DNA from 4 places in the Rhizobium sp. BK112 genome. Region 4 is predicted to be linked to each of the others. Evidence: predicted binding sites of a transcription regulator. Region 4 holds the regulator's gene; each other region holds the start of a gene.

Region 1 (8,063 bases), on a different contig from region 4:
GCGCGCGCCTCCAAGGAATTCCCTTCCGCCGGCTGGGCGGTCCGCACCAGCGATCGCGCAGCGCCCTCGCTCACCGAAAACATTACCCGCTTCTCGCAGTTCCTGACGCTGGTCGGTCTCACCGCGCTGATCGTCGGCGGCGTCGGCGTGGCCAATGCCGTGCGCGCCTTCCTCGATGCCAAGCGCACGACCATCGCCACCTTCAAATGTCTCGGCGCCCCGGCCCAGGTCGTCGTCCTGATCTATCTTTTCCAGATCGCCATTATCGCCCTCGGCGGCATCCTCATCGGCCTCGTCATCGGCGCGTTGTCGCCGATCTTCGCCGCGCAGTTCCTGGCGCAATTCCTGCCGGTCTCCACGACGCCGACCCTCTATCCCGGCGCCCTGCTGCTCGCCACGCTCTTCGGTATCCTGACGACGCTGGCCTTCGCCATCCTGCCGCTCGGCCATGCCCGCGAAGTGCCGGCGACCGCCCTCTTCCGCGAGCAGGGCTTCGAGGCCCGCCGCCTGCCCTCCTGGCCCTATATCCTACTTGCCACGCTCTTCATGGCCGCCCTTGCCGGCCTTGCCATCCTGACCGCCTATGACCGTTTCATCGCCGTCGTCTTCGTCGGTGCGATCGTCTTCGCCTTCGTCGTCCTGCGCCTCGTCGCAGCAGCGATCGCCTGGCTCGCGCGCCGCAGCCCGCGCGTCAATTCACCGGCCTTGCGGCTGGCGATCGGCAATATCCACCGCCCCGGCGCACTGACGCCCTCGGTCGTGCTGTCGCTCGGCCTCGGACTGGCATTGCTGGTGACGCTGACCCTGATCGACGGCAACCTGCGCCAGCAGCTGACCGGCCGCATGAACGAGGGCGCACCGAACTTTTTCTTCGTCGATATCCAGAGCGCCGAGGTCGGCGCATTCCGCGATCTCGTCCAGGCGCAGGCGCCTCAGGGAAAGCTCGTCGAAGTGCCGATGTTGCGCGGCCGGATCGTCGCCTTCAACGGCGAGGACGTCAGCAAACTGACCGTGCCGGCGGCCGGTCGCTGGGTGCTGAACGGCGATCGCGGCATCACCTATGCCGAGACCCTGCCGGAGAACGCCGCCCTCACCGAAGGCAGCTGGTGGGACAAGGATTACGGCGGCCAGCCGCTCGTTTCCTTCTCCTCGGAAGAGGCGCATGAGCTCGGCCTGAAGATCGGCGATACCGTCACCGTCAACGTGCTCGGCCGCAACATCACGGCGAAGATCGCCAATCTGCGCCGCGTCGAGTGGGAATCGCTGTCGATCAATTTCGTCATGGTCTTCTCGCCGAACACATTTCGCGGCGCTCCGCATGCCTGGCTGGCGACGCTGACCGATCCCTCGTCGACGCCCGCCGAAGATGCGGCAATCCTAAAATCCGTCACCAACACCTATCCGACGATCACCAGCGTGCGGGTCAAGGACGCGATCGATATCGTCAACCAGCTGGTCGCGCAGCTGGCGACCGCGATCCGCGCCGCCGCCTCTGTCGCCCTCATCGCCTCGATCCTCGTCCTTGCCGGGGCGCTTGCTGCCGGAAACCGGGCGCGCACCCACGACGCGGTGGTGCTGAAGACGCTCGGCGCCACGCGCGCCATGCTGATCCGCGCCTTCAGCTACGAATATCTGATCCTTGGGCTTGCGACCGCGATCTTCGCGCTGATCGCCGGCAGCGTCGCCGCCTGGTTCATCGTCGCCCGCATCATGCGTCTGCCGTCGACCTTTCTGCCCGACGTGGCGGGGCTGACGCTTGTGACCGCGCTCGTCCTGACCGTCGGCATCGGCCTGATCGGCACCTGGCGCATCCTTGGGCAAAAGGCGGCCCCCGTTTTGCGCGAGCTTTGACCGGGCAGCGGCACTCAAACCCTTCACCTTACGGCGATTTAACCGGCCGAGCCTTTGCAAGCCTCTTGTTTGCAATGGGCGAAAGCCTCATATTATCCGCAGGCATGCTGGAGCTCCGCAGCGGCGCCCGGGTCGAAAACCCCGACACCGTATTTCCATCGGAGCTTGTAAGAGGAAACTATGGCTGATCTTCGTAACTATCAAAGCCGCGCTCAGACCGGCGAGATGATTGATCAAGGCCTGCGCGCTTATATGCTCAAGGTCTACAACCTGATGGCGCTGGGTCTGGCGATCACCGGTGTGGCCGCATATCTGTCGTTCCAATTCGCCTTCGCCAATGGCGAGCTGACCGCTTTCGGTCAGGCGATCTATGTGAGCCCGCTGAAGTGGGTGGTCATTCTGGCGCCGCTGGCTCTGGTGTTCTTCCTGAGCTTCCGGATTCATACCATGACGGTGGCCGCCGCCCAGACGACCTTTGCAGTCTACGCCGCGCTCGTCGGCCTGTCGCTCTCGTCGATCTTCCTGATCTACACCGGCCAGAGCGTCGTTCAGACCTTCTTCGTCACCGCCGCCTCCTTCGGCGCGCTGTCGCTTTACGGCTACACGACGAAGCGTGACCTGTCGGCGATGGGCTCGTTCCTGATCATGGGTCTGTTCGGCCTAATCATCGCTTCGCTGGTTAACATCTTCCTGGCTTCGTCGGCTGTGCAGTTCGCGATCTCCGTTCTCGGTGTTCTGATCTTCGCAGGCCTCACCGCCTACGATACGCAGCGGATCAAGGAACTGTACCTGGAAGCCGATGACGTTGCCGTGGCCGGCCGCAAGGCGATCATGGGTGCGCTGACGCTCTATCTCGACTTCATCAACCTCTTCATGTTCCTGCTGCAGTTCATGGGCAACCGTAAATAAGCAGGGCAGACTGAGTTCGAAAAGGCGGCTTCGGCCGCCTTTTTTGTTGCGCAGGCTTTCGCGGAGTGGTCTTAGGAAACCTTACTTTTCCCGATGGATGCCGCCGAATGTCATTCCGCCTGCGCGATGCCTCCCAAGCCGATATCCCCGCCATTGCCGATATCTATCGCGAATCCGTCCTCAACGGCGTCGCGAGCTACGAGATCGTGCCGCCTTCCGAGGCCGAGATGGCGCTGCGCTTTTCGACGATCATCAGCCAGCAATATCCCTACATCGCGGCCATCGGCACGGACGGAACCCTGCTCGGCTACGCCTATGCTTCCGCCTTTCGCACGCGTTCGGCCTATCGCTGGATGGTCGAGGACTCGATCTATCTCGTGCCTGAGGCCCGCGGCCGGGGCATCGGCAAGGCGTTGCTTGCCGAGCTGATCGAGCGCTGCACCGGCCTCGGCTTTCGGCAGATGACGGCCGTCATCGGCGGCGCCAGCCCCGCCTCGATCGCGCTTCACAGGAAGGCCGGCTTCGAGGAGGTCGGTCTGATGCGGGGCACCGGCTACAAGCACGGCCGCTGGCTGGATACGATGTTGATGCAGCGTGGCCTCGGCGAGGGGATGACGACCGATCCGGATCCGTCCGCCTATCCCGGCACGCTGTTTACCGGTTGATGCGGCTTATTTGTCGACCAGCTTCAGGGCCTTGTCGAACACCTTCAGCACCTGGTTCAGCTCGTGACCGCGCTTCAGGATCGTGCCGTGGACGTTGATGACGGAATAGGCGCCCTGCTTGGCGGCGAGCTTCGGGTTTTTCTCGATGCGGAAGAGCGGCATTTCGCCGGAACGCTTGAAGACGGAAAAGACCGCCCTGTCCTTCAGGTGATCAATGGCGTAGTCGCGCCATTCACCGTCACCGACCATGCGGCCGTAGATCCAGAGGATCGCGTCCAGTTCGCGCCGGTGGAAGGTCACCGGAAGCGGGTCCTTGCTTTGCTTGTATTCCCTGAGATCGACGACGACTGAGGAACTATTGTCGACGGAGCGGCTTTCGCCGTGTCGCAAATCCGGCTGATCTGTCATCAGTCTCCCAAGGCCTCCGCATGTGACAGGAGAGTGACAGTTTGCCCGAGCCGCCGCAAATTGCAAGAGCGCCAGCCGTCACATTCGGCCGCACCACAGCGCCGCGCGTCTCTCGCGCAAAGACGCTGCAGCACTTTGAATCTGCGCATCATGCCTTCTAAAAGTTGGGTCCGAATTCGGAAAGCATGATGTCCTGGATAGGCTCACGCTTTCTCCGCAGCGCCGCATTTCAGTCAAAACAGCGCCTCATTTGCAGGAGATTTATGAATTCCAGTTTGGCGCCAGCGCGCCAAAGGGCCCGGCGGAGCGTATCGACCTTAACCCCAGCCCCGAATACGCTCGGCCGGGCCGCCCCAGCACTTCATCCACTACCGGATGAAATCTCAGATATTTTTGCCAGCCATGACAACGGTCGCGCCGAGGATCGCAGCCGGATCGCCGTCTGCGGTCGCCGATTGCAGCAGGATCGCGCAGCCCTCGAGCTGCGGCCGCTGCAACACGCTGGCCGGCAGCGTCAGACTGGTTGCCTTGCCGTCCCACATGCCGATGGTTTCGACATTGGTGACGCTGTGCAGGTAGGAAAGCTTCCGGCCGCTGTTCTCGCCCTTTTCGACGTCGATGGTCTTTTCCTTGTCGAAATAGACCATCACGACATTGGCCTTGCCCTGTCCCGCACCGATCTTGATCTCCAGCTCGTCGCCGCGCATCGCGGCGTTGATCGGAACGGTCAGCCCGTTGCCTTCGCTGCTGTAGGTGTCGATCTTGCTGTTGATGCCGTTGAGATCGGCGCCGGCCAGATGGCCGCGTCCGTTGACGATCGCCTGCGGCGTGTAGACGTTGCTGCGGCCCATCGTTCTGGCATAGCCATATTGCCGTTCGGTGTTTTCCTTGGAGCTCAGCGTATCGGCCCAGCCGAGATAATTCCAGTAATCGACATGATAGGCGAGCGCGATGACATCGCCCTGATTCACCAGCGTGCGGAAAGCCGCATCAGCCGGAGGACAGGAGGAGCAGCCCTGCGCCGTGAAGAGTTCAACGACACCTTTCGGCGTGCCGTCTTCGGCCTGCAGCGGGCCTGACAGAACAACGCCAGCGATCAGCGGAATCAAAAAACGGGGGGACATTCACCTGCACCTCTTTTTCAGCGCCGACAGCGTGTTGGAACCGCAGGCCCTGACATATGAACGTACGAATAATCCTTCCGGGTCCAAACGAAAAGTCACGAACGGGTGAGACGGAGCTCCACCGGAACTTGCGGAAAACAAATCATCGTGAGCCCGTCCGAATACTGTCGCCACACAGAAAAGCCGCCGGAAACTGCTCTCCGGCGGCCATTATCAATCAAGTCTCCTAAATCCGGATGAATCTGAATCCGGATCTATATCAAAGAAGAAGAGCATGATGTCGTCCGAAAACCGCTCACACTTTTCGGCATCATGCTCTGAAAATCAGGCAGCGAGATCGCGCAGAACCGTCTGCAGGATGCCGCCATTGTTGAGGTAGATCACTTCGTCGAGCGTATCGACGCGCGACAGCAGCGGAACCTCCTTCACGGTGCCGTCGCCATAAGTGATCTTGGCGATCTTCTTCTCGCGCGGCTTGATCTTTTCCAGACCTTCGATGGTGACGAGTTCATCACCCTTGAGGCCGAGGCTCTGCCAGGTCGTGCCCTCTTCGAAGACGAAGGGAATGATACCCATGCCGACCAGGTTCGAACGATGGATGCGCTCGAAGGACTGGGCGATCACCGCCTTGACGCCGAGCAGGTTGGTGCCCTTGGCAGCCCAGTCGCGCGAAGAGCCGTTGCCATATTCGACACCGGCGAAGATGACCAGCGGCACGCCTTCCTGCTTGTACTGCATCGCCGCGTCGTAGATCGAGGTTTCGTCCTTCGACGGATAGTGGATGGTGTAACCGCCTTCCTTGCCGTTCGGGCCGAGCATGTGGTTGCGGATGCGGATATTGGCAAAGGTGCCGCGCATCATCACTTCATGGTTGCCGCGGCGCGTGCCGTACTGATTGAAGTCGGCAACGGCGACGTCGTGACCGAGCAGATAGGCGCCTGCCGGCGATGCCGCCTTGATCGAACCGGCCGGCGAGATGTGGTCGGTGGTGATCTTGTCGCCGAACAGGCCAAGCACGCGGGCGCCCTTGATGTCGGAAACGCCGGTGCCCTTCTTGCCCATGCCGACGAAGTAAGGCGGGTTCTGGACATAGGTCGAATTGTCGTCCCAGGCATAGGTCTGGCCCGGCGGAACCTGGACGGCTTGCCAGTTGACGTCGCCCTTGAAGACGTCGGCATATTTGCTTTCGTAGAGTTCGCGCGTCACGTATTTCAGGATGAACTCCTGGACCTCCTTCGAGGTCGGCCAGATGTCCTTCAGGTAAACGGGATTACCGTTCTGGTCCTCGCCGATCGGCTCCTTGGTCAGATCCTTCTGCACCGTACCGGCCAGCGCATAAGCGACGACGAGCGGCGGAGAGGCCAGATAGTTCGCCTGTACGTCGGGCGAGATACGGCCTTCGAAGTTGCGGTTGCCGGAGAGAACGCCGGAAACGATGAGGCCCTTGTCGTTGATCGTCTTCGAGATCGGCGCCGGCAGCGGACCGGAATTGCCGATGCAGGTGGTGCAGCCGAAGCCGACGAGGTTGAAGCCGAGCTTGTCGAGGTCGGCCTGCAGGCCCGACTTGGCGAGATATTCGCCGACGACCTGGCTTCCCGGTGCCAGCGAGGTCTTCACCCACGGCTTCGTCTTCAGGCCCTTGGCAACAGCGTTGCGGGCAAGCAGGCCGGCAGCGATCAGGACCGACGGATTGGAGGTGTTGGTGCAGGAGGTGATGGCAGCGATCGCCACGTCGCCATGGCCGAGATCGAAATCCGTGCCTTCGACGGCATAGCGGTTCGAAAGCTGACCGGGCTTCTTGTAGTCCGTGTCCATCGAGCCGGCGAAACCGGAAGCGATGTTCTCCAGCGAAATGCGGCCTTCCGGACGCTTCGGGCCGGCCATCGACGGCACGACGTCGCCGAGATCGAGTTCCAGCGTGTCGGTGAAGACGAGTTCGGAGCCGTCGCCCTCGCGCCACATGCCCTGCGCCTTCGAATAGGCTTCGACGAGCGCGATACGGTCCTTGGTGCGGCCGGACATGTTGAGATAGTTGATCGTCTCGCCGTCGACCGGGAAGAAGCCGCAGGTGGCGCCGTATTCCGGGCCCATATTGCCGATCGTCGCACGGTCGGCGAGCGGCATGTTGTCCATGCCCGGGCCGAAGAATTCGACGAACTTCGAAACGACGCCCTTCTTGCGCAGCATCTGCACGACGGTGAGAACGAGGTCGGTCGCGGTGACGCCTTCCTTGAGCTTGCCGGTCAGCTTGAAGCCGATGACCTCAGGCAGCAGCATCGAGACCGGCTGGCCGAGCATCGCCGCTTCCGCTTCGATACCGCCCACACCCCAGCCGAGAACACCGAGACCGTTGATCATCGTCGTGTGGCTGTCGGTGCCGACGCAAGTATCGGGATAGGCGATCGTCTCGCCGTCCTCTTCCTTGGTCCAGACGGTCTGACCGAGATATTCGAGATTGACCTGATGACAGATACCGGTGCCGGGAGGCACGACGCGGAAGTTCTTGAAGGCCTGCTGGCCCCACTTCAGGAAGCGGTAGCGCTCGCCGTTGCGCTGGTATTCCAGCTCGACGTTACGGGCGAAAGCCTGAGGCGTTCCGAATTCGTCGACGATGACGGAGTGGTCGATGACGAGATCGACGGGAACGAGCGGGTTGATCTTCTCGGGATCGCCGCCGAGCGACACCATCGCGTCGCGCATCGCGGCAAGATCGACGACGGCGGGAACGCCGGTGAAGTCCTGCATCAGCACGCGCGCCGGGCGATAGGCGATTTCGTTTTCGACCGCACCCTTGTTGTTCAGCCATTCGGCGACGGCCAGGATGTGCTGCTTGGTGACCGACTGGCCGTCTTCGAAGCGCAGCAGGTTTTCGAGCAGCACCTTCATCGAATAGGGAAGCTTCGACACGCCGGCCAGACCGTTTGCCTCAGCCTTGGGCAGGCTGTAATAGACATAGTCCTTCCCGTTCACGGAAAGCGTGGAACGACAATTGAAACTGTCAAGAGATTTAGACACGAGAGACCCCGTTTCTGATAGCCAACACAGTCGTGCGAACGCCTATGCACTTAATGCACATCAGGATGCGGGTACGGCCATTTCCGCTGTC
Region 2 (8,063 bases), on a different contig from region 4:
CAGCCAGACCGGATGCAGGCCGACGCTGGAACCGACGAGCTTCGGCTGCAGAATGTTGCCTTCCAGGAACTGACCACTGAAGAAGACGACGAGCACCAGCCCGATCCACGGATAATCCGGCCAGAACTGCACGAGCGCCACGCCGATGGCGAGGACGAGGCCAACCATCGAGCCGACATAGGGAATGAAACTGATCATGCCGGCGAAGAGGCCGATCAGCAGGCCGAAATTCAACCCGACGAGAGAAAGGCCGACGGCATAATAGATGCCGAGGATAAGGCAGAGCGAGCCCTGGCCGCGGATGAAGCCCGCGATCGCCTGGTCGATCTCCTTGGCGATCTGGCGGACATCGCCGACATAATCGCGCGGGATCCACTGATCGACCTTGGCGACCATGCGGTCCCAGTCGAGCAGGATATAGAAGGCGACGACGGGGGTGACGACGAGCAGCGATATGACGTCGACGATCGCCTTGCCGGAATTCCAGATCTGCGCGAAGAGCCCGGTGAGGAACCCCATACCCTCCGACAGGATGCCGGAGAGATTGTCCTTGATCGCGCCCATCTGGTTCTCGACCCAGTCCGGCAGCAGCGAATTCTGCGCCTGCGTGATGAACTGCTGCAACTGACCGATATAACCCGGCAGACGCTCGGCAAAATCGTTGAACTGGCTGATGAGCACCGGAATGAGGATCATCAGCGCTAAGGCGAAGACGATGACGAAGGCGACCAGAATGCCGATGGTCGCCATCATGCGGCTCAGGCCCAGGCGTTCAAGCCGGTCGGCCACCGGATCGAGGAAATAGGCGATCGCCATGCCGGCGATGAAAGGCAGCAGGATCGAGCTGAAGACATAGAGAAAGACGATGAAGAAGACGAGCACTGCCAGCCAGAAGAAGATCTGACGCTTGAGACTGTTGCCGCTGACATGCTGTGGCATCGCTTCCCCGTTGATTGCTCGCCGCCGCCAAACGCCGCATCCGATCCGAAGCGGCCATTCAGCACATAGGATGCAGGCGCAAAGATGGTCAACCCTGTCGCGTCAAATCCCGGAAAGGGTGGAGGGAGACGCGGGAAATTGGGGGCTTTTGCCATGCAACGCTTGCATAAACGCCCCTGTCATGCAATTGCGACCGGCAGATGACGCGGCACGTTTGCCGCCTGAAATAGCCATCGGAGACCAGCATGAGCCAGTCTGGGAAAAACGGCCTGACATATAGCGATGCAGGCGTCGATATCGATGCCGGCAACCTCCTCGTCGAGAAGATCAAGCCGGCAGTGCGTTCGACGCGCCGTCCCGGCGCCGATGGCGAGATCGGCGGCTTCGGCGGGCTCTTCGACCTCAAGGCGGCGGGCTTCAGCGATCCGGTTCTGGTCGCCGCCAATGACGGCGTCGGCACCAAGCTGAAGATCGCCATCGATGCCGACTATCACGACACCGTCGGCATCGACCTCGTCGCCATGTGCGTCAACGATCTCGTGGTGCAGGGCGCCGAGCCGCTGTTCTTCCTCGATTATTTCGCGACCGGCAAGCTCGACCCCGACCAGGGCGCAGCCATCGTCGGCGGCATTGCCGCCGGCTGCCGCGAGGCCGGCTGCGCGCTGATCGGCGGCGAGACCGCCGAGATGCCCGGCATGTATTCCTCCGGCGACTACGATCTCGCCGGTTTTGCCGTGGGTGCTGCCGAACGCGGCAAGCTGCTGCCCTCGGGCGATATCGCCGAGGGTGACGTGATCCTCGGCCTCGCCTCCTCCGGCGTCCATTCCAACGGCTTTTCGCTGGTACGCAAGATCGTGGAACTGTCCGGCCTCGACTGGAGCGCCGCCGCACCTTTTGCCGAAGGCAGGCTGCTCGGCGAAGCGCTGCTCGAGCCGACCCGCATCTATGTGAAGCCGCTTCTGAAGGCGATCCGCGAGACCGGCGCCATCAAGGCGCTGGCGCACATCACCGGCGGCGGTTTCCCGGAAAACATTCCGCGCGTCTTGCCGAAACACCTAGCCGCCGAGATCGATCTTGATGCCGTCAAGGTTCCAGCGGTGTTTTCGTGGCTCGCCAAGACGGGCGGCGTCGAATCCAGGGAAATGCTGCGCACCTTCAATTGCGGCGTCGGCATGATCGCCGTCGTTGCCGTCGAGAACGTCGCGGCCGTTTCGGCCGCCCTCGAAGCCGAGGGCGAGACTGTGATCACGCTCGGCCGCATGATCGCCCGCGACGAAGGCGCTGCCGGCACGGTCTACAAGGGCACGCTTGCGATATGAGCGCACCGCGCAAACGCGTCGTCGTCTTCATATCAGGCAGCGGCTCCAACATGATGGCGTTGGTTGCGGCGGCGAAGGCCGCCGACTATCCGGCCGAGATCGTCGGGGTGATCTCCGACAAGGCGGATGCCGGCGGGCTTGCCAAGGCTGATGCCGAAGGCATCGCCACCTTCGCTTTCCCCCGCAAGGACTACGCCAGCAAGGACGCGCATGAGGCGGCGATCTTTTCGGCGCTCGACGAGCTTTCGCCCGACATTCTGTGCCTGGCAGGCTACATGCGGCTACTGACGGCAACTTTCATCCAGCGTTACGAAGGCCGGATGCTCAACATCCACCCTTCCCTGCTGCCGCTGTTTCCCGGCCTGCATACGCATCAGCGGGCGATCGACGCCGGGATGCGGATCGCGGGCTGCACGGTGCATTTCGTCACCGAGGGCATGGATGAAGGGCCGGTGATCGGCCAGGCGGCCGTACCGGTTCTCTCGGGCGACACAGCCGAAAGCCTTGCCGCGCGTGTGCTCACCATCGAACATCAAATCTATCCGCAGGCGCTGCGGCTGTTTGCCGAAGGCCGGGTGACGATGGAAGGCGGCAAGGCCGTCGGCGCGGAGGCCTCGACCGCCGCACCCAAGGCACAGCTGATTTCGCTGATCGGCGACCGCGCTTAGATTGCTGCGCTATTTTCTGAAAGCCGGTAACTTTATCAGGTCTTCCCTACTGATCTGAACACCGGAGCTTTCGGAAAGAATTGAGCAGCGCCCGCCGCTATGACCCCAAAATAATCACAGAGGTCAGCCAACTGATTCCATCCTGTGGTATCAGGTATTCTTGATTCTCCTTCTGAGCCATCGCTTGGCCACCAGAACAATATTTCCAATGATTACGTAAGAGGACAAAAACAATAGAGGAAGGTGAATCGCGACCGAGCCGTAACCTCCCCTCTCACACAGCGTCTCTACCGAAGCTTGACTTAAAACAATCTTGGATCCGCTCAATATCGTAGCAAATGGATAGTTGAATATTACAAAATATATTACAACAAAAACAAATATTCCCCTGTCGTATATATAACAAAAAACAACAGAAATCAAAGAAATAAATATCAGAACAAATCATGGATACTTATATACAAATATAATCGCATTCAATAAGGAAGCAGCCGATTTTTTGCATTGTATATATTTGCCACCTATATAGACGTTCGGGATACCATATTGGTTATCGTAGTAAATTGACACAACAATTACACATATTGTCGCGATTCCACTTAAAACGAACGGCAGCAGCCCCCACTCCTTGTGCAGCAATCTCGGCTCAGATGACATCTTGACTCCGCATCGTTGGCGTCTTGTTCCGGAGTTATGTGATAGTCGGGGTACCGTCGACGAGAAAGCCAGCTTAGCCGGGATCTCGTCATTCTGTGGTGGAGGGATTATTTCGACGCTCAGACGTGCAGCTAAGCCGCCAAAGCCCGCAGCGGATGCAGCGTGCCGTCGCTGTAGACGAAGCGGCCGGCGCGGAAAGTGGCGCGGATGCGGTTGATATCGCCCGGTTCGACCACGACGAGATCGGCGCGCTGACCAAGGGCGATCTCGCCACGATCCGACAGACCGGCCGAACGGGCCGCATTGCCGGTCGCCATGGCAACGGCTGCCGGCAGGCCGCCTTCCACCATGTCGGCAAGCTTGAAGATGCCGGGCACGAAGGCGGCCGGATGATAATCGGCGGCGATGACGCTGAGCAGGCCGGCCCTTGCGGCATCGAGGGCGCTGAGATTGCCCGACATCGACTGGCCGCGCAGCGCGTTCGGCGCGCCCATCAGCGTCCAGAGGCCACGGCGGCGCGCCTCTTCCGCCGCAGGCGCCGTGACCGGAAACTCGCTGATGGTCACGCCGAGATCATGCATTTCGGCGACCTTTTCGACGCTGTCATCGTCATGCGAGGCAAGCGACAGCTTGTGCTTCAGCGACAGCGCGACAATCTCCTTCAGCTTGGCCTCGATGTCAGGATTGTTGCGCATGGCGATGCGCTTGGCGACGATCTCCGCCGCCATGTCCTCTGAGATGGCGCGGCGCTCGGAAATGCTGAGGATGTAGCTCTGCAGATTGTTGTATTGGCCCTGGCCCGGCGTGTGGTCGGTCAGCGACACCATGTCGATCTGGTCGGCATTCAGCAGACGCTCGAGTGCCGGGGCTGCACCGACATTGGTGATTTCGTAGCGGGCATGGACGCGGTGGTCGATCAGCAGATCATCGCGCAGACGGTTGATGCCCTCGATCACTGCCGAGGTCGTCTCCAGCGAACGGACATGGCCGTAGACGCTCTCGGTCGCAAAAGAGACGGCGGCAAAGGCGGTCGTGACACCGGCGGCGGCAAGCTTCTTGTCGAGTTCGTGGATGCCGAAATCGATCGGCATCGTCGCGTTCGGCCGCGGGGCGATCTCGCGCTCGATCATGTCGCCGTGCAGATCGACGAATCCGGGCATCAGCAGCCGTCCGCCGCCATCGACGGCAGCGGCGGCGACCGGCTCCGGCCTGATCTCAGCGATGACGCCATCCTCAACACGCACGGCACCTTCACTCACCACCTCGTTTGGGAGAACGAGGGTGAAATTGCTGAGCCACATGGGCTTTCTCCTGACCGCATCCGATGATTGACAAGCCGCAGCGGATAAAACCGCTTCGTGACAGTCGTATGAAATTTCGAGCGCGATCACCTTAAAGCGGAAACTTGCGCTTTGGAATTGGTTGAATGCGCTCGCCGCGCGGATTCACGACCATCGTTTCAAACAGCGCGAGTCTCGAATCCAGCGACCTGGAGCTTCGAATTGACTAGTTATAAATAAACTAGTAGTATTATTACTATGACATCTATCAAACGCTCTCCAGTCGCGCTCGCCGTCCTTGCAATGCTCATGGAAGAGCCAATGCATCCTTACCGAATGCAGCGGCTCATTAAGGAGCGCGGCAAGGACGAAGTGATCAATGTCACGCAGAGGGCGAGCCTTTATCAAACAATCCAGCGGCTCGAACGCGAGGGCTTGATCATCCCGCGGAAAACAGTCCGGGACGACAAGCGTCCAGAGCGAACCGTGTACGAGATAACTGAGAAGGGCCGCGAAATCGCGCTTGAATGGATGCGGGCGATATTGTCGACCCTGACGCGAGAATATCCGGAATTCCCCGCGGCGATGTCATTTCTTCCGCTGCTTACGCCTGATGATGTGGCGAGCCAGCTTGAGCTCAGAGCAAAAGCCATCGAGTCGGAACTTCGCAGGATCGACGACGTCTTGCAGGAAGCTCAGGCTGTTCCAAGGCTCTTCCTTCTCGAGATGGAATATCTCCGAGCGATCCACGCAGCCGAATTATCCTGGGTCAGTGGCATTGTCGGGGACCTCAGCGCCCAGCGTATCACCTGGACAGAGGAGTGGCTGAGACAGATCGCCGCCAAATTCTCCATCGCCCCCAAACTCGACTAGGACCAACACCATGAAGGTTTTGATTATCGGCGCCGGGACCGGCGGTTTGGCACTCGCACATCTGCTTAAGCAGGCTGGGGTTTGCATAGCGGTATATGAGCGCGACTTTGCGCCGAGCGCCGACAGTGGTGGTCATCGCGTCGGCATCAGCCCGGCTGGAAGCCGCGCGCTAAAAGCCTGTGTCCCCGGCGAACTCTACGATCTCTATGTCGCCACCTGCGCCAGGTCGCCACGCTATTTCAACATGCTCACTGAACAACTGGGCGAAGTCCTGAGCTTCGATATCGATGATGCAGGCCCGAACGCTCTCGACGGTGAAAAGAACGTCATTCGAAAGACGCTGAGGCGGGTTCTACTCAGAGGACTTGAAGACGACGTCTTCTTCGGGAAGACGCTTCAAAGTTACACAAACAGTGCCGACGGGTCGGTCATAGCTTGCTTTCAGGATGGAAGTCTCGCGACGGGAGATGTGCTGGTGGGCGCTGACGGCACGAATTCGACTGTACGCAAGCAACGTCTGCCGGAAGCGCGTCTGGAAGACACGGGGATCGTGTCGCTCGGGGGCAAAATTCCGATGACGGTCGCGACGAAAGCTCTGCTGTCGGACAAAATGTTTCAAGGCATGTCGCTGATCATGGCGCCGATGGGCTTCGGCGCAATCATTCACTCGCTCGAGTTCGCCGGCACTAGAAGCGACCCAGATTTTGTTGCTCGTTGGCCGGACTTCGTCGAAGCACTCGACGAGGACAGCGTCGGTTGGGGGGTATGGGGCGCTCGGCAGAACTGGCCGCGGGACCCGACCGGTCTGAGCGGCGAACAATTGAGAGAACTGGGCTTGAAACTCACCCGGGACTGGCATCCGCACTTACGTGCGCTCATTCAGATGACGGAGCCCTCGACGATCCACGATATCAGGATGAGAACCGCCGTCCCGCTGACGCCTTGGGCGAGTTCGAATGTCACTCTGCTCGGTGACGCCGTCCATACGATGACGCCAGGACGAGGCGCGGGCGCCAATACCGCGCTTCGCGATGCCGCACTGCTCGGACACATGCTGGTTGAAGCGAACCAAGGGCGAAAACCGCTTGTCGAAGCCATACATGCCTACGAAGTCGAGATGCTTCGCTACAGTACCGAAGCGATCCGAGAATCGAAAAAGCAGATGGATGCCAGCGACCTGGTCCATCGGCCGATTGTCGGCAGACTTCAACTCGCTGTCACGCGCGGCGTAATGCGCATCATCAATGCGGTACCTGCACTGAAGCAGCGCGCCTTTCAGCAGATGATGCGAGTTCGCGGAGAAAACTAAACGGGTCGCGGATCATGTCGATCCGCCCGAAGTAACTTGACGAACCAGGTCTCGATCGCCTTACCCGCTAACGAAGTTTGCCCCTGTTCAACAGCGCCCATTGCAACAGCACGATCGTCTTGGCATCGAAGATCTCGCCAGTTTCGATCATTGCCGCGGCCGCGTCGAGCGGGACTTCGAGGACCTCGATATCCTCGTGCTCTTCGTCCAGGCCGCCGCCTTCCGCCACGCGGTCGGCAGTGTCGATGAGGGCTGCGAAGAAGTGGACGACCTCGGTGACGGCGCCCGGCGAGGTATAGGATTTGAACAGGAAGCGCGCGTCGCGCAGCCGATAACCGGTCTCCTCCATCGCCTCGCGGCGGATCGCCGCCTCGGGATGATCATCATCGAGAAGGCCGGCCGGCACCTCGATTGTCCAGGCGGGATCGCCATTGAGATGAACAGGGAGGCGGAACTGGCGAACGAGCACGACAAGGTCGCGCCTGGGATCATAAAGCAGGATGCAGGCGGCGGGCGTGCGGTGGTAGACCTCCCGCTTCAACCGCTGGGTTGCGCCCTTGCGGTCTATATAATCGAGCAGGTAGCTGGAGAGCCGCGTCCAGCCATTCGACAGGATTTCTTCGCTGACGATCTTCACGCGTGATGTCGGCTGCATCATGCTGCGTCCCTGCGAAGCCAGACCTTGTTGTCGTGAACGGCCGCCCCGCCATAGGGTGCGACGGGGTCGGCGCCGGTCAAGACATTGATGCCCTCGCCATCGACATGCGCCTTGTTCGGCCAAAGCCCCTCGGCGATCAGCACGCCGGATTTCACTTCGGTGGTGATGCGGGCGTGGATGCGCAGATCGCCGCGGCTGTTGCCAATGCGAACGAGATCGCCATGGGCGATGCCATTGGCTTCGGCGTCGGCGGGATTGATCATCACCTCGGGGCGCCCTTCCTTTTGGCGAGAGGTCTTGGTCTCGGAGAAGCTCGAATTCAGGAAGTTGCGGGCGGGCGACGTGGCCAGCCGGAAAGGA
Region 3 (8,063 bases), on a different contig from region 4:
GTTCGACAGACGCAGAAGCCGTTGCAACGGCCATGAAGGAAAAGGGTCCGTTCCCGACCGTTCTCGGCGACATCTCATTCGACGAAAAGGGCGACCCGAAGATCCCCGGCTACATCATGTATGAGTGGAAGAAGGGCCCGGACGGCAAGTACAGCTACTTCCCGCAGTAAGCTTCGCTTCCCCAATATGGGACATGACTATCGAAGCCCGGTTCCGACCGGGCTTCTTTTTTTGAATGTTTACATTCTCTTTCCTGGTTTGCTCGGCGTCACGAGGCCGAACCGATATGCCGGAGGCGTTACGGCGGATGGAGAACTCCGGGCATCGCCACGGAAGAGACGCGGACTGCCACGCTGTGTCAGGTATGTCTGCGAACACCTGTCAGCTATGTATCAGGGCCGTACAACAGGTGGGGAGATGGCCGGTAGGCCAGAGGGGGACTTTTGATGTTTCCTCACATCTCGTGCAGCACATGCGTTGCCTTTACGGCGGCTGATGCCCGGTTCTCGACGCCGAGCTTCACGTAGATCTGTTCGAGGTGCTTGTTGACCGTGCGCGCCGACAGTCCCAATATTTCGCCGATGTCGCGGTTGGCCTTGCCTTTGGCGATCCAGAGCAGCACTTCGGATTCGCGCTGGGTGAGCGAGAAGCGCTGGCGCAGCACCTCGTCGTCGCTGCGCTGATTGGCGGCGGTGAGGCGGAAGAGATATTCGTCGGGACCGATCGCGCCGAGGAAGGCGAGCTGGAGCGCCGCCTGGCCGGCATGGGCGATCGAGATGATGCCGTCACGCACTGCGGCGACGCGGTCGCGCATCCAGCCGGCGATATGGCGGACGACGATGTCCATGCCGTCATCGCTGCCCATGGCGGCATTGACCAGCCGTGTCGCTTGCGGCGTCGACCAGTGGATGGCGCCGTCGCCCTTGACTGCCAGCAGATGGCGGCCGGCTGCATCCAGCGCGATGCGGGCGCTTTGGGCCGAGCGAGCGTTGCGCAGATGCACGCGGATGCGGGCGCGCAGCTCGTCGATGTTGATCGGCTTGCTGAGATAATCGACGCCGCCGGATTCCAGCGCGTGCACGACATGCTCGGTTTCGGTCAGGCCGGTCATGAAGATGACGGGCACCTGCGCCACCGCGGCATTCGCCTTCAGCCGGCGGCAGGTCTCGAAGCCGTCCATGCTGGGCATCACCGCGTCGAGCAGGATGAGATCGGGGGTGATGCGCTCGACGATACCGAGCGCCGCCGCGCCAGATGTGGCGATCAGCACGGAGAAGCCGGACTGTTCGAGCGCGTCGGTCAAGAAGCCGAGCGCTTCGGCTGAGTCGTCGACGAGCAGAACTATGTCGCGGGGCAGGGCCGGCTCAGCCAATGGATTCCACCTTTTCGTCGAAGTCGTGCAGGAAGGTCATGAAGCCGGCGAGATCGAAGGCGGCGACATAGACGCGAAGCTGCTCGGTGAATGGCTGATTTGCCTCCACCTTGGCAAGATCCGAAAGCTTGGCTTCGATGCCTCTGATATAGCCGATTTCGCCAAGCCGCAGCAATTCCTGCACATGGGCGGCACCTGGGCTCAGCATCGGCGCTTCGATCTTGACAGGAATGGCAGGCGCGGCGTCGGCATAGATCCATTTCAGCCCAAGATGCAGGGCGAGCTTGTCGCGCAGTTGGCGGATGTCGACCGGCTTGCCGATCGCGTCGTTGTGGCTGTCGTCACTGTCGATCAGAGCGGCCGCGTCGCCGATATTGGCCGAAAGCATCAGCACTGGCGCCGTCTGACCGGCCTCGCGCAGACGCGAGACGAGCTGCCAGCCATTCATCCCGGGCATCAGGATGTCGACGAGGAAAAGATCCGGTATGATGCCCTCGATCAGCGTCAGGCATTCGCCGCCGCCTGCCGCCGTCAGCACGATGAAATCGAGAGGCGCCAGGATTTCGCGCATCATCTCGCGATGGTCTTCGTTGTCGTCGACGACGACGAGCGTGCGCCGCAGGCCGTCGTAGCCGGCGATCCGCTTTTCCTGCGGTGCCGCGGCCGCAACGCGCATGACGGCAGACAGCATCAGCCGCACGCGGAAGGTCGAGCCTTCGTCCTTCACGCTCGAAACCGAAATCTCGCCGCCGAGCGTGTTGGTCAGAAGCCGGGTGATGGTGAGTCCCAGGCCGAGCCCCGGCATCGGCCGCACGCTTTCGGCCTCGCCGCGCTGGAAGGGTTCGTAAATGCGGGGCAGGTCTTTCTCTGTAATGCCGCGGCCGGTATCGGCGACGGTGAAGGTCGCGACCTGGCTGCGATAGCCGACATCGAAGGTGACGCTGCCTTCGTCGGTGAATTTGATGGCATTGGAGAGCAGGTTGACGAGGATCTGGCGCAGGCGCTTTTCGTCGGTGCGGACGAATTGCGGCAGAGCGGCTGAGCGCTCGTGGATGAAGGCGAGCCCTTTTGCCTGCGCTTGCGGGCGGAACATATCGACGATCTGGTCGAGGAAATCCTGGATGTTGATCTCGTTGGAATAGACCTGCAGGCGGCCGGCCTCGATCTTGGAGATATCGAGCAGGCCGTCGATCAACCCGGAAAGGTGTTCGGCGCTGCGGCGGATGACCTTGATCGAGGATTGGCGCGGCGCCGGGATGGTCTCGTCGCGCTCGAGAATCTGGGCATAGCCGAGCACGGCGTTCAGCGGCGTGCGCAATTCATGGCTGAGCCCGACGACATAGCGGCTCTTGGCGCGGTTGGCGGCCTCGGCCGTCTCCTTGGCATTCTGCAGGGCGGCGTCGGTCTTCTTGTGGGCGGCAATTTCCTTGAGCAGCAGCGTGTTCTGGCGCGAGGATTCCTCCTCGGCGACGACGCGGCTGTCATGGGCGAGCACATAGAACCAGCAGACGACGCCTGAGATCACCGAGAAAACGAAGAAGACGATGAGGATCGTCCGGTTGACGACCTCGGCCGTCTCGGGTGAGGCGGCGGCGACCTGATGGGCGATCATCGCCAGGATCGCGCCGATCGCGGTCAATGCCAGCACGACGGCGATGCCGTAACGGCCGAGGCGCGTCGTCAGCTTTCCGACAATGGTATCCGGCAGCAGCGCCTTGGCGACGGTGCCGACCTGCGCGTTGAAACGGGCGGCCGGCTTGCACATGTCGTGGCAGCGGCTGTCGAGTGAGCAGCAGAGCGAGCAGATCGGTGCGGCATAGGCCGGGCACCAGGCCATGTCCTCCGGCTCGAACGGGTGTTCGCAGACCGAGCAGGTGATGTTCGTCAGGTTCTTCCAGCTCTGGCGCGGCTTGCGGGCGAGATAGAATTTGCCTTTGGTCGCCCAGGCGATGACGGGCGACGCGATCAACGCGATGACCAGGGTGATATAGGGAGCGAGCGAGGCGGCGATCTCGCCGAAGGCGCCGAAATGGGCAATCAGCGATACCGTTGCCGACAGCGTCATGGCGCCGAGACCGACGGGATTGATGTCGTAGAGGTGGGCGCGCTTGAACTCGATGCCGGGGGGAGCCAGCCCCAGCGGCTTGTTGATGAACAGATCGGCGGAGATCGTGCACAGCCAGGCCATGGCGATGATCGAGAAGATGCCGAGCGTCTCCTCCAGCAGCCGGTAGATGCCGAGTTCCATCAAAAGCAGGGCGATGGCGACGTTGAAGACCAGCCAGATGACACGGCCGGGGTGGCTGTGGGTCAGCCGCGAGAAGAAATTCGACCAGGCGAGCGAGCCGGCATAGGCGTTCATCACGTTGATCTTCAGCTGCGAGATGACGACGAAGGCGGCCATCAACAGCAGCGCCGCATTGTGCCAGGGGACCATGTAGCCGAAGGCGGTCAGATACATTTGCGCCGGGTCGGCGGCGCGGTCGAGGGGGACGCCCGAGGTGAAGGTGAGCACGACCAGGAAGGAGCCGGCAAGCAGCTTCGGCGCGCCGATGATGACCCAGCCGGGGCCGGCCAGAAAGACCGCCAGGCGATGGCGCCACTTGCGCTGCGGGTCCGGCGGCAGGAAGCGCAGGAAGTCGGCCTGTTCACCGATCTGCGACATCAGCGCCAGGATGACGGCGGAGGCCGCGCCGAACTCGACCAGATCGAATTCGGCGATGGTGCCCGGCGGGCCTGAGGCGTGGCGAATGCCGGCGAAGGCGCGCCAGAGATCGAATTTTTCCCAGTCCAAAAAGGCGATGAAGATGAAAGGCAGGATATTCAGCACGATCCAGAAGGGCTGGGTCATCAGCTGGAACTTGCTGATCAACCGCACGCCGTGCGTCACGAGCGGGATCACCATGACGGCGCTGATGATGTAGCCGATCCAGAGCGGGATGCCGAGGGTAAGCTCCAGCGCCCCGGACATGATCGATGCCTCGATCGCAAACAGCATGAAGGTGAAGCTCGCATAGATCAGCGAGGTGATGGTCGAGCCGATATAGCCGAAGCCCGCGCCGCGCGTCAGGAGATCGATGTCGACGCCGTGGCGGATGGCGTAGCGGCTGATCGGCAAGCCGATCGCCAACATGGCGATGCTGGCGACGATAATGGCATAAAAGGCGTTGGTGGTGCCGTAGGAGAGGGTGATCGCACCGCCGATCGCCTCAAGCGCCAGAAAGGAAATCGCGCCGATCGCCGTCTGCGAGATGCGCTGCGAGGAGAAATGGCGGGCGCTTTTGGCGGTGAAGCGCAGCGCGTAATCTTCCAGCGTCTGGTTGGCGACCCAGCGATTATATTCGCGTCTTACCGGAATGATGCGTTGGCGCGCTGCCATGTCTTCCTTTCGGCATTCCGGTTGGGGCTCATCGTCTCTCCGGCAGTTTTGGCGGGATGGGCGGGAAAGGCAAGAGGCGGGTGCCGGCTGGTTCACAGAATGGCAATATTTTTGCAATTGATCTGTCACATAAGCGCTCTAACTCTCCCGGCGTTCGTTCAACCATTTCGGGTATCACCATGTCTGTTTTAAGCCTTTGCCGCCTGAGCACCGCCCTTGTCTGCCTTCTTTCCATCGTGCCATCGCTTGCCAGCGCCGAGCAGGCCACGGCGGCGAAAGTTCCTTATGCGGAGGCTGGAAACACCAACAAACGTGGTGACGCCTGCTTCTCGACGGCGGACACCAATGCCGCCGTTCACCTCCTCTCCGGCTTCCTCGAAATCTGGACCCCGCGCACGCCTTTCGTCGATGCGGGTGTCGAAGCCCCGGCCAAGGACAATTGTCCGGCAGTCGCCAAGACGGATTGGGACGGTATTCCCGCCAGCAAGACCGACGGCCATATCGTCAACCAGGCCGTCCATGACGCCAACATCGCCTATGTCGTCAATGCGACGCGGGCGCGGACGGCCGATCAGGCGTTGGCCGCCTATCTCGACGATCGGCGCGGCAAGAATGCCAGCATCGTCGATGGTCTCGGTCCGCTGACGGATGCCTGGAAGGCCGGCTCGAAGCAGACCACCACGATCACCGAGGTGGCGGCTGATGCGACGACGGTCAAATACGACGATAAGGGCAACAATCGCGGCGCCGGCAGCAAGCCGGACGCGGAAAACAAGACCGATGCCAACCCGGACATGGGCCTTGCGATCGACTTCATCAACGCCGCAAGCGGCGACGGTTCGACGGAGCCTGCCAAGCGCTATTTCAAATATGGCCGTCCGTATCGCTGGAGTCGGGACGTGTCGGTCGTCCCGACGCTGGAGCCCGCCAAAAGCGTCAAGCCGGTCGAAGACGGCGGTTTCCCGAGCGGGCATACGGCGGAAGCCTGGCGGGATGCACTGGCCATGGCCTATCTCGTGCCGCAGCGCTTTCAGGAAATGATCACGCGCGCCAGCGAACTGGGTGAAGACCGCATCCTTGCCGGCATGCATTCTCCTCTCGACGTGATGGGCGGCCGCATGCTCGGCACCGCCACGGTCGTCTACAATCTGAACAAGGCCGACATCTCAGCGCTGAAGAGCGATGCGTATGCCCAAGCGCAGGCATGGCTCATCGCCAAATCAGGCGTTGCGGATGCGGGTGCGCTCGAAGTCGCCGCGCATGCAGCGCCGCTCGCGGCAGACCGTTTCGCCGATCATGACGCCAACCGCGCTTACGTACTGAAGCGCCTGACCTACGGCCTGCCGACGATCCATGCGACCGATCAGCCGGCTCGCGTGCCGCAGGGCGCCGAAGCGCTTCTCGAAACGCGTCTGCCCTATCTGGACGGCGCGCAACGCCGTGACGTGCTTGGCACAACGGCGATTGCATCCGGCTATCCGCTCATCGACGACGCGGAAGGCTACGGCCGTCTCAACCTGTTTGCCGCCGCCGATGGCTATGGCGCGTTCGAGCAGGATGTCACCGTGACGATGGACGCGGCAAAGGGCGGTTTCAATGCGATCGATACCTGGCGGAACGGTATCGGCGGCAAGGGCAAGCTGGTGAAGCGCGGCAGCGGCATTCTCGGGCTTTCGGGCACCAACAGCTATGCCGGCGGCACCGTGCTGGAAGATGGCGTGCTGGTGGCCGGCTCATCCTCGGCCTTCGGTACCGGCGGGCTGACGGTCAATGGCGGTTCGCTCGTTCTGGCGGCCGATAAGCCGTTGACCGTGAGCGGCGATTATCAGCAGCTCGCCAATGCGACAGCGAAGCCGACGCTCGGCGCTAACGGCGCAGGCGCGCTGGTCGTCGCAGGCAAGGCGGTGCTGGCCGGCGATCTCGACGTGACGCTTGCCGATGGCTATGCCCCGACGCCGGGAACGAAGATCGAGATCTTGAAGGCGAATGCCGTGACCGGCACCTTCGGCAAGCTCACGGTCTCCGGCCACAAGGCGAGCCTCTCCTACAGTCCGACAACGGTTACCTTGACGATCGACGGATAATTTCCGGTATCGAGCGGACAGGGCGTCGCTGCTGTGGGATGCCCTTCCTGCCCCGGCCTGTCTGTTTGACCCCCGCACCTACGTCATTTTGCGTATGTGTTTTTGCGCTGCAGCACCCGATAGTCCCTTAAGCAACAGTTAATCTCCGTTTCCGGCCTGTTGCGGAACAAGAAGAGGGGCTCAACCTGATGAATCTCAAAACCACTATCACCGGTGCTGCGCTCGGCGCCGTCATGGCGGCATCGGCCGCTTTCAGCGGGGCGATTGCCGCCGACGACACGATCAAGGTCGGCGTATTGCATTCGCTCTCCGGCACCATGGCGATTTCCGAAACGACGCTGAAAGATGCCATGCTGATGCTCATCGACGAGCAGAACAAGAAGGGCGGCCTTCTCGGCAAGAAGCTCGAGGCCGTCGTCGTCGATCCGGCTTCCGACTGGCCGCTGTTTGCCGAAAAGGCACGCGAACTGATCGAAAAGGACAAGGTCGCTGCCGTCTTCGGTTGCTGGACTTCGTCTTCGCGCAAATCCGTGCTGCCGGTCTTCGAAGAGCTGAACTCGCTGCTCTTCTACCCGGTGCAGTATGAAGGCGAAGAATCCTCGCGCAACATCTTCTACACCGGTGCGGCTCCGAACCAGCAGGCGATCCCGGCCGTCGACTACCTGATGAACACCGAAGGCGTGAAGCGCTTCGTGCTCGAAGGCACCGACTACGTTTATCCCCGCACGACCAACAAGATCCTCGAAGCCTATCTCGAAGCCAAGGGCATTCCGAAGGAAGACATTCTCGTCAACTACACGCCGTTCGGTTTCTCCGACTGGCAGACTGAAGTCGCCAAGATCAAGGAATTCGGCTCGGCCGGCAAGAAGACTGCCGTCGTCTCCACCATCAACGGCGACGCCAACGTTCCCTTCTACAAGGAACTCGGCAACCAGGGCATCAAGGCAACCGATATTCCCGTCGTCGCCTTCTCGGTCGGTGAAGAAGAGCTTGCCGGTCTCGACACCAAGCCGCTCGTTGGCCATCTCGCCGCCTGGAACTACTTCGAGTCGGTCGAAAGCCCGGCCAACAAGAAGTTCATCAAGGAATGGCATGCGTTCACCAAGAACGACAAGCGCGTGACGAATGACCCGATGGAAGCCGCCTATATCGGCTTCAACGCCTGGGTCAAAGCTGTCCAGGCTGCCGGCACCACCAATACCGATGCCGTTCTCGACAACATCATCGG
Region 4 (8,063 bases):
CAGGCAATGCATGAACAATGCATCATTGCCGGCCTTCGCCATCAAAGCCGCGTTGACCTGATAAGGCTGGAAGACATTGTGACCCCGGGCCCGATGTTCCTGATTCATGGAGACCCAGGTATCGGTCACCACGCAATCGACGCCGGCGACCGCACGGTCGGCATCATGGCAGAGCATGATTTCGGCGCCCTCATTGCGGGCCCAGTTCAGATAGTGATCCTTGGGCTCCGAGCCAAGGGGCACGGCCATGTTCATGCGATAGCCGAAGCGCGCAGCCCCTTCGACCAGCGAATGCAGCACATTGTTGCCGTCGCCGGTCCAGGCGATGGTCTTGCCCTTGATCGGGCCGCGATGCTCTTCGAAGGTCATGATATCGGCCATGATCTGGCAGGGATGGGTGTCATCCGTCAGCGCATTGATCACGGGCACAGTCGCGTGCTCGGCAAGCTCCAGCAGCCTGGAATGCTCGGTGGTGCGGATCATGATCGCATCGACATAACGCGATAGCACCTTGGCGGTGTCGCCGATCGTCTCGGCGCGGCCGAGCTGCATCTCGGTGCCTGACAGGAACAGCGTTTCGCCGCCGAGCTGGCGCATGCCGACATCGAAGGAGACGCGGGTGCGCGTCGACGGCTTCTCGAAGATCATCGCCAGCATCTTGCCGGCGAGCGGCTTGTCGCCCGTGCCGGCCTTGAAGGCCTGCTTGCGGGCGAGCGCATCGTTCATGATGGTTCTGAGATCGGCTGACGTGACCGCCGAAAGATCGAGGAAATGTTTAGGAGCCATAGTCTTCTTACCTGTGCTGCGCCCGCAGGCGGCAATCCCTTCAAGCCGTCTTCTTGACCTTGGAGGCGCGAATGCTCTCGGCAGCGCGCTCGATGCGGGCAAGGCCCTCGCGGGCTTCCTCGGCGGTGACCACGAGGGGCGGAAGAAGGCGGATGACATTGTCGCCGGCGGGCACGCCGAGCAGATGGGCGGCGCGGATCGCCTGCAGCAGTTCGGCCGAGGGAATGGCCGCCTTGACGCCGAGCAACAGCCCCTCGCCTCTGATATCCTCGATCACATCGGGATAACGGTCCTTCAGCGAAGCCAGGCCCTGGCGGAAGACAAGTGCGACGTCGCGCACCTGCTGGAGGAAGCCATCGGCGAGAATGATGTCGAGCACGGCGCTGCCGACGGCCATGGCGAGCGGATTGCCGCCATAGGTCGAGCCGTGCGTGCCGGCCTTCATGCCGGAGGCAGCCTCTGCAGTGGCAAGGCAGGCGCCGAGCGGGAAACCGCCGCCGATGCCCTTGGCGACCGCCATGATGTCGGGGGTGACGCCCGACCATTCATGGGCGAAGAGCCTGCCGGTGCGCCCGACGCCGGTCTGGACCTCGTCGAGGATCAGCAGCAGGCCATTTTCGTCGCAGATCTGGCGAAGCGCCTTCATGAATTCGGGGGTGGCCGGACGCACGCCGCCCTCGCCCTGCACCGGCTCGATGAGAATTCCGGCGGTGGCATCGGTGATCGCGGCGCGCACCGCTTCGATGTCGCCGAAAGCCACCTGATCGAAACCGGGCGCCTTGGGGCCGAAGCCCTCAAGATATTTCTCCTGGCCGCCGGCGGCGATCGTCGCCAGCGTCCGGCCGTGAAAGGCGCCCTCGAAGGTGATGATATGGAAGCGCTCGGGATGACCCTTGGAATACTGATAACGGCGCGCCGTCTTGATCGCGCATTCGAGCGCCTCGGCGCCCGAATTGGTGAAGAACACCTTGTCGGCAAAGGTGGCGTCGGTCAGCCGTTTGGCCAGACGCTCCTGGCCGGGGATCTCATAGATGTTGGAGAGATGCCAGACCTTGTCGGCCTGCTCCTTCAGCGCGCCGACCACATGCGGATTGCTGTGGCCGACCGAAGTGACGGCGACGCCGGCGCCGAAATCGAGATATCGCTCGCCGCTTTCGGTGATCAGCCACACGCCCTCGCCTCGCTCGAACCGCAACGGGGCACGAGAATAGGTGTCATAAAGCGGCGCGGCTTCAGCCATAGCGCGATCTCCCATCGATGTTATCAAGCTCCGGACTCCGGCTAAGAAAACCAGGCCCGAAAAATCAAAAATGCCGCCTTGCGGCGGCGACTGGCACTATTTCCTTTTCGCGCTGCAATGTCAACAAAACTGCGCCCTTAGCGCATGCAGCAAGCTTGTACAGCAGCATTATCCGTCCTCAACAGGCATTATTGCAGAAATGCCACGCCGGGGCAGCAAGTTGGGGAAAACTTGAAATTCGATTCATCCGGATTCATGCGACTCTTGTCACGGAGTCAGCCTCACACTAGGTTAAAGTTCAATTACTAGACTGCATGCGGCGGAACTAGTCACCAAAATTGATCAAGCGTTTCTTGTTTCGGAGCCTTCCGGGACAACGGTGAGGGATTCTGCCATCACCAACGCAAAAGGTGGAGACAGGGCATGAACTGGACAGACGAGCGGGTCGAGAAACTCAAGAAGCTCTGGGCCGAAGGACTGAGCGCCAGCCAGATCGCGGCACAACTTGGTGGCGTCAGCAGAAACGCGGTCATCGGCAAGGTGCATCGGCTGAGCCTCCCCGGCCGTGCCAAGGCCGGCGGTACCGCCAATGCCGCCCGAACGCCGAAACGCAATACTTCTGCGCCGCGCGCGCCGAACTACGCCTCACGGGTCGCCACTCGCACCGTTACCCGCCAGCAGGGCGCGACGATGCTGAAGGAAGAGATCGAGATCGAAACGATCGAGGAAATGGAATACGTGCCGAGAGGCAACGTGGTCGTTCCGATTTCCCGACGCCTCGGCCTGACGGAACTGACCGAACGCACCTGCAAGTGGCCGGTCGGCGATCCGCTGAAGGATGACTTCCACTTCTGCGGCTGCGAATCCCCCGACAATTCGCCCTATTGCAGCTATCACCAGAAGCTTGCCTACCAGCCGGTCAACGAACGCCGCCGGGCAGCAGCGCGGGCCAGCTGAGCGGGTAACATCGCCGCACATGAGAAACGGGCCGACTGGCCCGTTTTTTTGTAGTTATTGGTTCGCGCGGATGGCTGCCCCTCATCCGCCTGCCGGCACCTTCTCTCCGCTTGCGGGGCGAAGGGGATATGCCCGACCTCTCCGTTCCCCGCTGACCTCTCGCAGGGCACGTGCCCTCGCCCCGTTTTACGGGGAGAGGGTTAGGGTGAGGGGCAGACGCTAGCTCGAGCGACGTTGTCAGCAATCAGAATGGAGGCCCTCAGGCTTCCATCGAATAACCGGCACCGCGGACGGTGCGGATGACGTCCTGCATGTTGGAGAAATTCAGCGCCTTGCGCAGGCGGCCGACATGGACGTCGACGGTGCGTTCGTCGACATAGATATCGTGGCCCCAGACGCCGTCGAGAAGCTGCGAGCGGGAGAAGACCCGGCCCGGCGACGACATCAGGAATTCCAGCAGGCGGAATTCGGTGGGGCCGAGGCGGACTTCGCGGGTCTTGCGATGGACCCGGTGGGTTTCACGGTCGAGCTCGATATCGCCGCATTTCAGCACCGTCGACAGCACCTCGGGACGGGCGCGGCGCAGCATCGCCTTGACGCGGGCGACGAGCTCGGGGGTCGAGAAGGGCTTGACGACATAATCGTCGGCACCCGTCGAAAGCCCGCGGACGCGTTCGCTCTCTTCGCCGCGCGCCGTCAGCATGATGATCGGCAGGCGCTCGGTTTCCGGCCGCATGCGCAGGCGCCGGCAGAGTTCGATGCCGGAGACGCCAGGCAGCATCCAATCGAGGATGAGCAGATCGGGCGTGCGCTCCTGAAGCCGCATTTCGGCTTCGTCGCCACGAAGGATGGTATCGACCTCGAAGCCTTCCGCTTCGAGATTGTAGCGAAGAAGCACGCTCAGGGCTTCCTCGTCTTCAACAACTGCAACTCTCGGGATCATGCGTGTCGGTCTCCTCGCGCATGATCCTTGAACCGGGGATGGTTCAAGCAATGCATCCTGCGCAAATTCAGAATTGGCTGCGACCTCTTTGCGCGCCCCGGATGGGCGCGCACGCAAGCTTCTAGCCCGGCCGTCCGGCCCGGGCGGTTATTCGGTTACCGCGCCGACGGTGTTGGCGCTGTCGTCTTTCGGACGATCGCCTTCCGGCTGCGCACCTGTCGCCATGTAAAAGATCGTCTCGGCGATGTTGGTGGCGTGGTCGCCGATGCGCTCGATGTTCTTGGCGCAGAAGAGAAGATGCGTGCAGCTGGTGATGTTGCGCGGATCTTCCATCATGTAGGTCAGGAGCTCGCGAAACAGCGAGGTGTACATCGCGTCGATCTCGTTGTCGCGTTCGCGGATCGCGTTCGCCTTGTCGGCGGAGCGATTGGTGTAGACATCGAGCACTTCCTTGAGCTGGACGAGCGCCAGTTCGGAGAGATGCTCGAGGCCGCGGGCGAGCTTGCGGGGAACGCCGGTGCTTTGGACGGCGATGACGCGTTTGGCGGTGTTCTTGCCGAGGTCGCCGACGCGTTCGAGATCGGCGGCGATGCGGATCGAGCCCATGATTTCGCGCAGGTCCGCGGCCATCGGCTGACGGCGGGCGATGGTGACGATCGCCTTGTCGCCGATTTCGCGTTCGGCGTGATCGAGGATCACATCGTCGGAGATGACCTTCTGCGCCAGCGCGGTATCGCCGTTGACCAGCGCCCGCACGGCTTCGGCGACCATCTGCTCGGCCAGGCCGCCCATTTCGGAAATCCGCCTGGACAGGAACTTCAGATCATCATCATAGGCAGAATAAATATGTGTCGATGCCATGGGGCTTTATCCTCGAATAACGGAAAGGCTTGGTGACGCCAGGATCAGCCGAAGCGACCCATGATGTAATCCTGGGTGCGCGGATCGTCCGGATTGGTGAACATCTTGTCGGTGTCGTTCTCCTCGACGAGATTGCCGAGGTGGAACATGGCGGTGCGCTGCGAGACGCGCGCGGCCTGCTGCATGGAGTGGGTAACGATGACGATTGTGTAGTTCTCGCGCAGCTCGTGGATCAGTTCCTCGACCTTGGCTGTGGCGATCGGATCGAGCGCCGAGCAGGGCTCGTCCATCAGGATGACCTCAGGGCTGACGGCGACGGCACGGGCAATGCAGAGGCGCTGCTGCTGACCGCCGGACAGGCCGGTGCCGGATTCATGCACGCGGTCCTTGACCTCGTTCCAGAGGCCGGCGCGCTGCAGGCTGGTCTCGACGATCTGGTCGAGATCGGCCTTCGACTTGGCCAGGCCATGGATGCGCGGGCCGTAGGAGACGTTTTCGTAGATCGTCTTCGGAAACGGGTTCGGCTTCTGGAAGACCATGCCGACGCGGGCGCGAAGTTCGACGACGTCGATATCCGGATCATAGATATCGTCGGTATCGAGCGTGATCTTGCCGGTGACGCGGCATCCGTCGATCGTGTCGTTCATGCGGTTGAGGCTCCGCAGGAAGGTCGACTTGCCGCAGCCGGACGGGCCGATCAGGGCGGTTACGGTGTTTTCGCGGATGTTCAGGTTCACATCGAAAAGCGCGCGCTTTTCGCCGTAGTAAACCGAGACATCCTTTCCGATCATCTTATACGGGACGTTGCTCATCTTGTGATCCAGCGCCTTTTCAACTGCAGCTTCCGTCAACATGTTCATGATGTTTAACTCCGTTTACCAGCGGCGCTCGAAGCGACGACGCAAGAGGATGGCGCCCATGTTCATGACGATCAGGAACAGGAGCAGAACGATGATGGCACCCGAAGTACGCTCGACGAAGGCACGTTCGGCCTCGTTGGCCCACATATAGACCTGTACGGGCAGAGCCGTCGAGGGATCGAGCGGCGTCGTTGGCGCGTTGGCGACGAAGGCGACCATGCCGATCAGGAGCAGCGGCGCGGTTTCGCCGAGCGCATGCGCCAGGCCGATGATCGTGCCGGTGAGGATGCCGGGCATGGCGAGCGGCAGAACGTGGTGGAACACCATCTGCATCTTGGAAGCGCCGAGGCCGAGGGCTGCGGCGCGGATCGACGGCGGCACGGCGCGAAGAGCGGCACGCGTGGCGATGATGATCGTCGGCAGGGTCATCAGCGTCAGCACCAGGCCGCCGACCAGCGACGCCGAGCGCGGCAGGCCGATGAAGTTGATGAAGACGGACAGACCGAGCAGACCGTAGACGATCGAGGGAACCGCGGCGAGGTTGTTGATGTTGACCTCGATCAGGTCCGTCAGCTTGTTCTTCGGCGCAAACTCCTCGAGATAGATCGAGGCGGCGACGCCGATCGGCAGCGACAGCACCAGCACGATCAGCATCAGGTAGAGCGAGCCGATGAGGGCGACGCCAAGGCCTGCGGCCTCCGGACGGCTGGAGTTGCCGTTGACGAAGAGGCCGGTGTTGAACTGCTTGTGAAGAGCGCCGCTCGCCTTCAGCTCGTTCATCCAGCCAACCTGCTTGTCGTTGACCTTGCGGTTCTTCTCATCGACCGAAAGATCGATCTGGCCCTTGTTGGCGCTGTCGACATTGGCGTCGGCAAGCACCGTGACATTGACCGTCTTGCCGATGATCGACGGGTCTGACATGACCATGTCGCGCAGCTGGATCGGGGCGCTCTTCGACAGCATGGCCGAGGCATCGCGCACATCAGGGCGACTTGCGGCATTGATGTTCAACTGCTTGACGATCGCGTCGCGCAGGAGAACCGGATAGTTGGCGGCGATCAGCACCGAAGGGTCGGTCGCACGCTTGTTGTTCGGGTCGATCGTCTTCTCGGCGAATTCGATCGGCAAGGTGATCGCCGTCTGCTGGAAGGCGGTGTAGCCCTTGCCGATCACCGTCCACAGCAGGATGAAGAGGAAGACGAGACCGAAGGTGATGGCGGCAATGCCATAGGCCTGGAACCGGCGCTCGGCGGCATAGCGGCGCTTGATGCCGATATCGCGGCGCGGTGGCGCCTTGGAAACGGTGACGCCGGCGGGAGAAACAATATCCGTCATTCGTACTGCTCCCGGTATTTGCGCACGATGTAGAGCGCATAGATGTTGAGGCAAAGCGTGATGCAGAACAGCGTGATGCCAAGGGCAAAGGCAACCAGGGTCTGCGGCGAAGTGAACTCGAGGTCGCCGGTCAGCTGGTTGACGATCTTGACGGTCACCGTCGTCATCGGCTCGAAGGGGTTGATCTGGATGCGGGCGGCAACACCGGCGGCCAGCACGACGATCATGGTTTCGCCGATGGCGCGCGAGGCGGTCATCAGCAATGCGCCGACGATGCCGGGAAGGGCTGCCGGCAAGACGACTTTCTTGATGGTTTCGGAGCGGGTGGCGCCAAGACCGAGCGAACCGTCACGCAGGGCCCGCGGCACGGCGGTGATGATGTCGTCTGACAGCGAGGAGACGTAGGGGATCAGCATGATGCCCATGACGATGCCGGCCGTCAGAACGCTCTGCGCCTGGATGAAATTCGAATAGCTGCCGGACAAAAGACCGCTGATCTGGGCGGAGAAATCGCGCAGGAACGGGCCGACGGTGACGAGCGCGAAGAAGCCGTAGACGATCGTCGGAATGCCGGCGAGCACTTCGAGAAGCGGCTTGGCGACCCCGCGCACCTTCGGCGAGGCGTATTCGGCCATGTAGATGGCGGCAAAGAGGCCGACCGGCACGGCGACCAGCATGGCGACCAGGCCGATGTAAACCGTGCCGAGCAGCAGCGGGATCAGGCCGAACTGACCGAAGGAGGAGCTGCCGGCGCCGGCAAAGCGCGGATCCCAGACGGTGCCGAAGAAAAAGTCGGCGGCGGGAACCACGGCAAAGAAGCGGGCGGCTTCCGACAGCATCGAAAGCACGATGCCAATCGTCGTCAGGATGGCGATCGAGGAGGCGAGCAGCAGGCCCCAGAGCATGACGCGCTCGACCCGGTTGCGGGCGCGGAAGCGCGGGGCGATGGAACGCAGCGCATAGAAGGCGCCTGATACAGCCAGAATGAAGACGATCGCGGTCATGGCGAGGCGGCTCGTCATGCTCTTGGCGTTCAGCGTCTTGGCGGCATCGACCATGTAGGGCTGCGGCTGGCCGGCGA

Evidence for each region. Region 4 encodes PhoB, which activates phosphate uptake and scavenging genes when phosphate is short. Its sites were predicted from a motif close to TGTCATNNANCTGTCAT; they were not measured.
Region 1: the regulator PhoB is predicted to act here: its motif matches at 3,856-3,872, upstream of FHT75_RS25185 (DUF2794 domain-containing protein).
Region 2: the regulator PhoB is predicted to act here: its motif matches at 4,942-4,958, upstream of FHT75_RS22020 (alpha-D-ribose 1-methylphosphonate 5-triphosphate diphosphatase).
Region 3: the regulator PhoB is predicted to act here: its motif matches at 4,864-4,880, upstream of FHT75_RS00460 (acid phosphatase).

Annotation. Positions count from the first base shown of each region.
Region 1 is NZ_JACHYZ010000010.1:140,424-148,486, reverse strand. Features, by position in the region: gene FHT75_RS25200 (ABC transporter permease) at 1-1,851, shown strand, start outside; gene FHT75_RS25195 (Bax inhibitor-1/YccA family protein) at 2,032-2,760, shown strand; gene FHT75_RS25190 (GNAT family N-acetyltransferase) at 2,868-3,425, shown strand; gene FHT75_RS25185 (DUF2794 domain-containing protein) at 3,432-3,833, opposite strand; gene FHT75_RS25180 (DUF1223 domain-containing protein) at 4,217-4,957, opposite strand; gene acnA (aconitate hydratase AcnA) at 5,282-7,972, opposite strand.
Region 2 is NZ_JACHYZ010000008.1:162,042-170,104, reverse strand. Features, by position in the region: gene FHT75_RS22035 (AI-2E family transporter) at 1-939, opposite strand, end outside; gene purM (phosphoribosylformylglycinamidine cyclo-ligase) at 1,185-2,258, shown strand; gene purN (phosphoribosylglycinamide formyltransferase) at 2,255-2,926, shown strand; gene FHT75_RS22020 (alpha-D-ribose 1-methylphosphonate 5-triphosphate diphosphatase) at 3,715-4,884, opposite strand; gene FHT75_RS22015 (PadR family transcriptional regulator) at 5,122-5,736, shown strand; gene FHT75_RS22010 (FAD-dependent oxidoreductase) at 5,747-7,045, shown strand; gene FHT75_RS22005 (NUDIX domain-containing protein) at 7,113-7,703, opposite strand; gene FHT75_RS22000 (molybdopterin oxidoreductase family protein) at 7,700-8,063, opposite strand, start outside.
Region 3 is NZ_JACHYZ010000001.1:101,766-109,828, forward strand. Features, by position in the region: gene FHT75_RS00445 (branched-chain amino acid ABC transporter substrate-binding protein) at 1-170, shown strand, start outside; gene FHT75_RS00450 (DNA-binding response regulator) at 455-1,372, opposite strand; gene FHT75_RS00455 (ATP-binding protein) at 1,365-4,751, opposite strand; gene FHT75_RS00460 (acid phosphatase) at 4,931-6,835, shown strand; gene urtA (urea ABC transporter substrate-binding protein) at 7,024-8,063, shown strand, end outside.
Region 4 is NZ_JACHYZ010000004.1:71,804-79,866, forward strand. Features, by position in the region: gene argF (ornithine carbamoyltransferase) at 1-786, opposite strand, end outside; gene FHT75_RS12985 (aspartate aminotransferase family protein) at 827-2,026, opposite strand; gene FHT75_RS12990 (GcrA family cell cycle regulator) at 2,450-2,983, shown strand; gene phoB (phosphate regulon transcriptional regulator PhoB) at 3,243-3,926, opposite strand; gene phoU (phosphate signaling complex protein PhoU) at 4,074-4,787, opposite strand; gene pstB (phosphate ABC transporter ATP-binding protein PstB) at 4,832-5,647, opposite strand; gene pstA (phosphate ABC transporter permease PstA) at 5,663-6,982, opposite strand; gene pstC (phosphate ABC transporter permease subunit PstC) at 6,979-8,063, opposite strand, start outside.